Regions from separate parts of the Ancylobacter sp. 3268 genome, predicted to be linked through region 2. Evidence: predicted binding sites of a transcription regulator. Region 2 holds the regulator's gene; each other region holds the start of a gene.

Region 1 (3,274 bases), on a different contig from region 2:
CGCGCAGCCGCGCCAGGTGGGCGGCGCCACGCTCGGGAGCGGCGGAATCGGCGAAGGACTGGAACTTGGCTTCGAACATGACATGCACTCTCGAGGAAAGCGGGCGGCCGTGCCTCAGGCGCGACTTTGCATCGCCCGGCCGGCATCCCACAGCGACTTGGCGCCGAAGGCGATGAACATCATCCCGACCAGGCGGGTGATGATCGTGCCGTGGCGCAGGAACACCCGCCGCACCGGCGCCAGGCCGGCGGCCCAGACCAGGATGATATCGGCGGCGATGAAGCCGATAAAGGCGGCGGCCATCAGGATGGGCGCGTCGCTCCAGGCGAGCGAGGTGGCGTAGCTGGCGGTCAGCGCCGTGTACATGGCCACCGACACCGGATAGGCCTTCGGATTGGTGAGGCCGAACAGCACCCCGGTGATCAGCGGCCGGCCGGCACCGACGGGGCCGCCGGCGCTGCCCTTCGAGGTCAGCGCCTTGACCCCGAGCCAGCACAGATAAAGGCCGCAGACGATGCCGAGCAGATCGAACAGCGTCGGGCCGAGCTGGTTGACGCCGATGATGGCGGCGAAGGCGAGGGTGCCCCAGAACAGGTCGCCGACCAGATGGCCGCTGACGAAGCGCACCCCGGCACCGCGCCCCTGCGCCGCGGCGAGCGAGAACAACGCCAGGAAGGCCGGGCCGGGCATCAGCACGTATAGCGCGCCGGCCAGCGCGGTCATCGTAAAGAGTCCGTACGACATGTTCGGGAAACCGGCTGGACGAAGGGGGACGATTGGGCCAGCATCGGCCCGATCCCTTGGTACGTCAATCTGACCGCCCGGCAAATGGAGCTTCCCCCAATGATCCGGACGGGCCGTCGCCGGCTGGCGCTGATCGTCCTCGGCGCCCTGTTCGGCGTGCTGCCGGCATGGCTGGCGGCAACGGCGCCGGCCCTGGCCCAGCTGACCATCGGCGTGCATCATGACAACCGGCCGTGGGAATTCAGGGAGCCGTCAGGCGTCTATGTCGGCTTCGACATCGACATGGTGCGGGCGCTCGGGGCCGAACTCGGGGTCGAGGTGACGACGCGGCCGCTGGGCTTTGCCGAGCTGTTCGACGCCCTCGATGCCGGGCATGTCGACGCGGTGGCGAGCAGCCTCACCATCACGCCGGCGCGGCTGGCCCGCTTCGACTTCACCCAGCCCTATTACCGCACCTCGCAGGCGGTGGCGGTGCTGAAGAACGCCGGCATCCGCGACCTGGAGGGCCTGGCCGGCAAGACGGTGGCGACGACGCCGAGCTCGACCAATGCGCAATGGCTGGAGGCGAGCCGCGGCCGCTACGCGATCCGCTCCATCCGCTATGTCGACAGCATGGACGAGGCGCTGGCCCTGCTGCGTCGCGGCGAGGTCACGGCCTATTTCGGCGACGAGCCGGCACTGCTCTACGCCCTGCTGGAGAGCCGCGACCTCGCCGTCATCGCCCGGCTGCCGACCGAGGACCGCTACGGCATCATGCTGCGGCCGGGCTCGCCATGGACGGCACGGCTCGACACCGCGTTGTCGGCCATCAAGGTGAACGGCACGCTGGCGGCCATTCACCGCAAATGGTTCGGCTCGCGTCCGCCGCCGGATTCGCCGGTGACGACGGTGCTGCCCCGGCCCTGAGGCCGTGTCCGGAGCGGCCCGGCCTCGCCAAACGGGCATGCCGATGCCATTTTGTTCTCGTAGGAATCGCTGGTGCGCCTTTCGGGGAGGTCGAGGGACTTTCGCGAAAGCGGGCGCCGGCTTATTGAGGCGGGCGCGCTTTCCTGGCCGCGGGCGATGTTGCCCGGCCGGAAGCGGCTCAGATGACGAGAACGAGCGGGCCCTTGGCCGACCCCTGGAACCGACCTGACGACGACATTCCCTTCGACCTGCCGGCGCATACGCCCCGCCCCGGCGGCATCGCCGCGCGTGCACGTGCCGGCGCGCAGCCGCCCGGCCCGGCCAGCCGGGGGGCGGCCTATCTCGACGGGCTGAACCCCGAGCAGCGCGCGGCGGTGGAGGCCACCGAGGGCCCGGTGCTGGTGCTTGCCGGCGCCGGCACCGGAAAGACGCGGGTGCTGACCACCCGCATCGTCCACATCCTCTCGCTGGGCCTTGCCTATCCCTCGCAAATTCTCGCGGTGACCTTCACCAACAAGGCGGCGCGCGAGATGAAGGAGCGCATCGGCCAGATGGTCGGCGAGCAGGTGGAGGGCATGCCGTGGCTCGGCACCTTCCACTCCATCGGCGTGCGTATGCTGCGCCGTCACGCCGAGCTGGTGGGGCTGAAGAGCGGCTTCACCATTCTCGACACCGACGACCAGATCCGGCTGCTGAAGCAATTGCTCCAGGCCGAGAACATCGACGAGAAGCGCTGGCCGGCGCGGCTGCTCGCGGGCACCATCGACGGCTGGAAGAACCGCGGCCTGACGCCGGACATGGTGTCGGCCGGCGAGGGCGCCGCCTTCGCCAACGGCCGCGGGCAAAAACTCTATGCCGACTACCAGGCGCGGCTGAAGGCGCTGAACGCGGTGGATTTCGGCGATCTGCTGCTGGAGAGCATCCGGCTGCTGCGCGAGAACCCGGACGTGCTGGCCGAGTATCACCGGCGCTTCCGCTACATTCTCGTCGACGAGTATCAAGACACCAATGTCGCGCAGTATCTCTGGCTGCGGCTGCTGGCGCAGGGCTCGCACAATGTCTGCTGCGTCGGCGACGACGACCAGTCGATCTATGGCTGGCGCGGCGCCGAGGTCGACAACATCCTGCGCTTCGAGAGCGACTTTCCCGGCGCCAAGGTGGTGCGGCTAGAGCGCAACTACCGTTCCACCGGCCATATCCTCGGCGCCGCCGCCCATCTGATCGCCCATAATGAGGGCCGGCTCGGCAAGACGCTGTTCTCCGAGGGCGAGAGCGGCGAGAAGGTGACGGTGACCGGCGCCTGGGACAGTCAGGAGGAAGCCCGCGCCATCGGCGAGGAGATCGAGGCGCTGCAGCGCCAGGGACGGGCGCTGTCGCAAATGGCGATCCTGGTGCGCGCCTCGTTCCAGATGCGCGAATTCGAAGACCGCTTCGTCACCATGGGGCTCAACTACCGGGTGATCGGCGGCCCGCGCTTCTATGAGCGGGCGGAAATCCGCGATGCGCTGGCCTATCTGCGCGTCATCGCCTCGCCGGCCGACGACCTCGCCTTCGAGCGCATCGTCAACGTGCCCAAGCGCGGGCTCGGCGACGCGGCGCTGCGGCAGATCCACGACCATGCCCG
Region 2 (3,274 bases):
CCGAGCGGCAGCGGCCGCGAGAACGGATCGGCCTCGTCCGGCCCGGCCATGACCCGGAGCGCGGCGAAGGCGTCGTCGACGGTGAGGCCGAACACCGAAATGCAGTCGAGCGTGCGGCAGGCCGGCACCAGACCGCTCGTCGAGACCAGGCCGAGGCTCGGCTTGATGCCGACAATGTTGTTCAGCCCGGCGGGGATGCGCCCCGAACCGGCGGTATCGGTACCGAGCGCGAAGGCCACCAGCCCCGCCGCCACCGCCACGCCCGAGCCCGAGCTCGAGCCGCCCGGCACCAGATCGGCGCGCACGGCATTGCGCGGCGTGCCATAGGGCGAACGGGTGCCGTTCAAGCCGGTGGCGAACTGATCGAGATTGGTCTTGCCGATGACGATGGCGCCGGCCCGCCGCAGGCGCGCGACGGCGGTGGCATCGCGCGCGGCGACATAGGCGAAATCCGGACAGGCGCAGCTGGTTGGCAGCCCGGCGACGTCGATATTGTCCTTCACCGCGAACGGCACGCCATAGAGCGGCAGGCTCGACGGATCACGCCCCTCCAGCGCCGCCACCTGCTCGGCGAGCGCCTCGCGCCCGAACAGCGCGGTGAAGATCGACGGATCGGCATGCCGTTCGATCCGCTCCAGGCAGGCGGCGACGGTGCGCGATGGAGTCGAGCGGCCGGAGCGGTGCGCATGGAGAATGTCGGCGATCGTGGCAGGCAATGCGGATCTCCCAATCAAGCAAGAAGCCAAATCTGCGTATCACTTAGGCAATGACCGTGACATTGCATACATTAGCGGGAGCCCATCATCGCGTCGACCGCTTAGGGCTTTATTTACCGATTGTGGAACACAAAAAGAACGGATAGTGTTTGTTCGTGATTTGTTTCATTTTGGCTGCCCGCCGGGGATGGACCTGCGCTGATGCTCACCCGCAAGCAACACGAACTGCTCCGCTTCATCAATGAACGCCTGAAGGAGAGCGGCGTACCGCCCTCTTTCGAGGAGATGAAGGAAGCGCTCGACCTCCGGTCCAAATCCGGCATCCACCGGCTGATCACCGCGTTGGAGGAGCGCGGCTTCATCCGCCGGCTGCCAAATCGCGCGCGGGCGCTGGAAGTGATCCGCCTGCCCGAGACGGTGCAGGCGATGCCGAAGCCGGCGGCTTCCGCCCAGCCCCGCAACTTCGCACCGAGCGTGATCGAGGGCAGCCTCGGCCGCTCCCGCCCTGCCGCGCCGCCGCCGGGCGACGACGAGGCGATGCGGCCGATCCCGGTACCGGTCATGGGCCGCATCGCCGCCGGCTCGCCGATCTCCGCCATACAGTCGCCGAGCCAGACCATTTCCATGCCGGCGGAGATGCTCGGCGGCGGCGAGCATTTCGCGCTGGAGGTGCGCGGCGATTCGATGATCGAGGCCGGCATTCTCGATGGCGACCTGGCGCTGATCCGCCGCGGCGACACCGCCGAGACCGGTTCGATCGTGGTGGCGCTGATCGATGACGAGGAGGCGACGCTGAAGCGGCTGCGCCGCAAGGGAGCCTCCATCGCCCTGGAAGCGGCCAACCCGGCCTATGAAACCCGCATTTTCGGGCCGGACCGCGTGCGCATCCAGGGGCGGCTGGTCGGCTTGTTCCGCCGCTACTGAGCCTCACCGCCGGCGGACCAGCGTTTTGACGGGGCGAAGCTGCGCCGTGCCGGCGGCGGCGCAATGCTTCCGACACATCGATGGTCCTGAATCCCGGCGCGGGGACCGGGTGGCCGGTGACACCCCTGCGGATTTCGCGCTTGAGCGCTTTCGGTGAACCCGGTTCACCGGGAAGGCTCCTGCTCTTTGTTTCGGCGCCGTTCTTTTCGCAGAATCACGGCGCAGTCTTGCGGAAATAGCTCGAGGATCCCGGGAGCCAGGGGCGCGCGCCATCCGGCGGGCGGGCATCGATGCGGCGCCAGCCGCCGTCCGGCTCGAGCAGGAAAGCGGTCCCGGCCCCCTCGCCCGCCCGGTCGAGTTGCACCACCTCGGCGGCGCAATCCGCCGGCGCCGTAAAGCGTGTCAGCACCAGCGCGGCGCGGCGGCAGTCATCCGCCAGCGCGGCGCGGTCGAGCGGATAGGCGACGAGCCGCCCGTCGCGTGCCGGCAGGACGCAGCCAAGTGCATCGCATCGGCCGGTCGGCGCTCCCGGCGCCGCCGATCTTGCCGGCGACTGCGCCGCATCTACCGCCGGGGCGGCGTGCCCCGGCGATGAGGCGGGCGCCGCTCCCGCCCCCTTGCCGCGCAACCCTTCGGCCGAGAGCCACTGCTCGGCGGAAAACCGCTCGGCAAGGCCCTTGCGGCGATCGCCCATCAGCGCGAGCTGCCCGTCCGGCCCGCGCACGGCCACGGTCCGCGCCTGCGCGTCGATCAACACGTCGGGAGGGCGGGCGGCGGCGAGCGGCCAGATGGCCGCCGCCGCAAAGACCACCGCCACCAAAGCGAGCCGGGTGCGCAGCAGGCAGGCGGCGAGAAAGGCGAAGGTGATCAGCGCCAGGCTGGCGAGCGGCATGGCCCGCACGCCGCCATCGGCGCCGGGCAGCGCCGCCACGTCGCGGGCGATGGCGTTCATGGCATCGATGCCCCAGCCCATCACCCGGAACGCCGGCGCCTCCCAGCCGAAGGGCATGGCGAGCGTGCCCATCAGCCCGGCCGGCATGATGACGAAGCTGACCAGCGGCGTCGCCGCAAGATTGGCGACAAGGCTGAGGGGCGCCAGGCGCTGGAAGTGATAGGCGGCATAGGGCGCGGTGGCGAGGCCCGCCGCCAGCGAGGTGAGCGCCAGCGCCGCCAGCCAGCGCGCCGGGCCGGATGCATACCACGGCACCCGGCCGGCGCCGGCGGCGATAAGGCGACGGCCGCCGCGCTCATAGGCAACGACGAGTGCCAGCGTAGCGGCGAAGGACATCTGCGCGCCGGGATCGAGGATCGCCCAGGGCGCGAGCGTCAGCACGATCAGCGCCGCCAGCGCCAGTGTGTGCAGGGTGAGCGCCGGCCGTCCGAGCATCACGCCGCACAGCACCAGCAGCGTCATCACATAGGAGCGCTGCGTCGCCACCTCGGCGCCTGACAGCAGCAGATAGTAGGTGGCGGCGGCCAGCGCCGGAACCGCCGCCCAGGCCTTGATCGGCCGGCGCAGCGCCAGCCCCGGCCACAATGCCAGCAAGGCGCGGGCGAGGAAGAACACCGTCGTCGCCACCAGCGCCATATGCAGGCCGGAGATCGAAAGAATGTGCGACAGGCCGGAAATGCGC
Region 3 (3,274 bases), on a different contig from region 2:
CACCTTGACCCGCACCCCGCCCAGCTCGAACCAGGCGCCGGGGAACGGCGACAACCCGCGAATGTGATTATGCACGTCGCCGGCCGGCCGGCTCCAGTCGATGCGAGTCTCGGCCTTGTCGATCTTGGCGGCATAGGTCACGCCCTCGGCCGGCTGCGGCGTGAAGCCGAGCGCGCCGCGCTGCAGTGCCGCCAGCGCCCGGCCCATCAGATCGGCGCCGATCACCATCAGCCGGTCGTGCAGCTCGCCGGCGGTCATGTCGGGCGTGATGGCGACGCGTTCGACGAGGCCCACCGGGCCGGTGTCGAGCCCCTCCTCCATGCGCATGGCCGCAACGCCGCTCTCCTTGTCGCCCGCCATGATGGCGCGCTGGATCGGCGCGGCGCCGCGCCAGCGCGGCAGCAGCGAGGCGTGCAGGTTGAGGCAGCCGAGCGCCGGTGCGGCAAGGATCGCCGGCGGCAGGATGCGGCCATAGGCCACCACCACCGCGACATCGGCATTATGGGCCGCGAAGGTGGCGGCCGCCTCCTCGCCCTTCAGCGTGTTCGGATGCAGTACCGGGATGCCGAAGCGCTCCGCGGTGCGGTGCACCGGCGAGGGTACGAGGTCGAGACCGCGCCGCCCGGCCGCCGCCGGCGCGCGGGTATAGGCCGCGACCACCTCATGGCCGGCGCCGACGATCTCGACCAGCGTGGGCACCGCGAATTCCGGCGTTCCCATGAAGACGACACGCATGAAGGGTCTCCGCGCCGGGAATGGAGGGGGAGGACGGCGCGTCAGTCGCGCTCTCGCTCCTTGGCGGCCTTGGTGAACTTCTTGATCACCCGGTCGCGCTTGAGCTTGGAGATGTGGTCGATGAACAGCACGCCGTTGAGATGGTCGATCTCATGCTGCACGCAGGTGGCGAGCAGCCCGTCGGCGTCGATCTCCTGCATCTCGCCATTGAGGTCCATGAAGCGCACCTTGACCCGCGCCGGCCGCTCGACATCCTCGTAATAGTCCGGAATCGACAGGCAACCTTCCTGGTAGACCGATATCTCCTCGGAGGCGGAAACGATCTCCGGATTGATCAGCGCGATGGGGTTCTTCTCGCCCTCGTCGTCGCCATTATCTTCCTTCGCCCGGCGCTTGCCGACATCGACGGTGACGATGCGCTCGGGCACGCCGATCTGGATGGCGGCGAGCCCGATGCCCGGCGCGTCATACATGGTCTCGAACATGTCGTCGACGAGCGCGCGCACGCGCGCGTCCACACGCACGATCGGATCGGAGACGAGGCGCAGGCGGTTGTCGGGAATGATGACGAGCGGGCGTACGGACATGGCGGGGAAATAAGCGACGCGCGCCCGCTGGTCAACGGTCTCGAAACTATCCCGTTCCCTTTTCGTTCGCGCGCGGCGCGAAATCTGCTAGAAGCGGCGCATGGACCAGCTTCTGTTTGCCGTCGCCGGGCATCCCGTCACCCTTGCCGAGCTCCTGGCCGGCGCCGGCGCGCTCGCCCTGCTGCTGCTCGTCGCCGTGCTGGTGGCCGGCGCGCGGCAGGCGCGGGCCCGCGCCCTTGAGGCCGAGGAGCAGGCCCGACGCGCCGAGGAGCTGGAGGACCGGCTGATCGAGCTCACCCGCAGCCAGTCGGAAATGGCGGGGCGGGTGCAGTCTATGACCGAGATCCTCGCCCACCGGCAGGGCGAACTCGCCCGCGCGGTGGCCGAGCGGCTCGATGCCACCTCCTATCGCATTGGCGAGAGCCTCGCCCGCGCCAATGAGGCGACGCACGAGAACCTGATGCGCCTCAACGAGCGGCTGGCGCTGGTCGACCAGGCGCGCGCCAGCCTCGGCGAGCTTTCCGGCCAGGTGATGGGCCTGCGCGCGACGCTGGCCAACAAGCAGGCGCGCGGCGCCTTCGGCGAGGGGCGGCTGCAGGCGATCATCGCCGATGCGCTGCCGCGCGAAAGCTTCGCCTTCCAGCACACGCTGGCGAATGGCCGCCGCGCCGACTGCGCCATCTTCCTGCCCGGCGACCGGCGGCCGCTGCTGGTCGATTCGAAATTCCCGCTGGAGGCGATCACCGCCTTCCGCGAATCCGCCAGCCCCGAGGCCCGCAAACAGGCCGAGACCCGGCTCAAGCAGGACGTCGGCAAGCACATCGGCGACATCGCCGAGCGCTATCTGGTGGCGGGCGAGACGCAGGACGTCGCGCTGATGTTCGTGCCCTCCGAGTCGGTCTATGCCGACCTGCACGAGCATTTCGACGACGTCATCCAGCGCGCCTTCCGCGCCCGGGTGGTGCTGGTCTCGCCGTCGCTGCTGATGCTGGCGGTGCAGGTGGTGCAGGCGATCGCCAAGGATGCGCGCATGCGCGAGCAGGCCGACCGCATCCGCGCCGAATGCGGGGCGCTGGTGGAGGATGTGAAGAGGCTGCGCGAGCGCGTCGGCAATCTCGCGAAACATTTCGGCCGAATGGGCGACGACGTCGCCCAGACGCTCACCTCCGCCGACAAGATCGCCCGTCGCGGCGGGCGCATCGCCCAGCTGGAGTTTTCCGAGCCGCCGGAGACCGAAGACGCCGGCCCCGCCGGGTTGCGCGGCGCCGCCGAATAGCCCCTGCCGCAGCGGTGCGGCACGGCATCGCGTTTTTCAACTGTCTAATTCGCAAAAGCTATCGCCTCTGATACATAACGTCTTTCGCCCACGCGCCGGGAATGCGTACGAGTGATCGACCGTTTCGAACTGCTGCTCGCCCTCGCCAAGGAACGCCATTTCGGCCGCGCCGCCGAAGCCTGCGGCATTACCCAGCCCACGCTGTCTGCCGGGCTCAAGCAGTTGGAGGAGGCGCTCGGCGTACGCCTCGTCGAGCGCGGCTCGCGCTTCATCGGCTTCACGCCGGAAGGCGAGCGGGCGCTGGAATGGTCGCGGCGCATCATCGCCGATACCCGGGCCATGCGCCAGGAGATCGCGACGCTGCGCAAGGGCCTGTCGGGCCATATCCGCATCGCCGCCATCCCCACCGCCATGCCGATGCTGAGCGAGCTGACCACCCCGTTCCACCAGAAGCACGCCGATGTGCGCTTCACCCTGATCTCGGCGAGTTCCAACGAGGTGCTGCGGCTCATCGAAAATCTCGAGGCCGATGCCGGCGTCACCTATCTCGACAATGATCCGCTCGGGCGGGTGAAGACGGTACCTTTGTACAAGGAGACCTATCGGTTCCTCACCTCGGTGAACGCCCCGCTCGGCGACCGGCAGAAGGTCAGCTGGGAAGAGATCGGCCGGGTGC

Evidence for each region. Region 2 encodes LexA, which represses DNA repair genes until DNA is damaged. Its sites were predicted from a motif close to TGTTCNNNNTGTGTTCNG; they were not measured.
Region 1: a site for LexA is predicted at 1,692-1,709, ahead of J2X65_RS07885 (UvrD-helicase domain-containing protein). Genes of this name have one in related genera too.
Region 3: a site for LexA is predicted at 1,375-1,392, ahead of J2X65_RS19110 (DNA recombination protein RmuC). Genes of this name have one in related genera too.

Annotation. Positions count from the first base shown of each region.
Region 1 covers NZ_JAVDUX010000004.1:342,015-345,288, reverse strand. The annotation lists gene J2X65_RS07900 (aminopeptidase P family protein) at 1-79, opposite strand, end outside; gene J2X65_RS07895 (LysE family translocator) at 115-723, opposite strand; gene J2X65_RS07890 (transporter substrate-binding domain-containing protein) at 844-1,650, shown strand; gene J2X65_RS07885 (UvrD-helicase domain-containing protein) at 1,833-3,274, shown strand, end outside.
Region 2 covers NZ_JAVDUX010000010.1:45,340-48,613, forward strand. The annotation lists gene atzF (allophanate hydrolase) at 1-716, opposite strand, end outside; gene lexA (transcriptional repressor LexA) at 918-1,640, shown strand; gene J2X65_RS15015 (ComEC/Rec2 family competence protein) at 1,855-3,274, opposite strand, start outside.
Region 3 covers NZ_JAVDUX010000014.1:40,771-44,044, forward strand. The annotation lists gene fmt (methionyl-tRNA formyltransferase) at 1-735, opposite strand, end outside; gene def (peptide deformylase) at 777-1,322, opposite strand; gene J2X65_RS19110 (DNA recombination protein RmuC) at 1,423-2,598, shown strand; gene J2X65_RS19115 (LysR family transcriptional regulator) at 2,710-3,274, shown strand, end outside.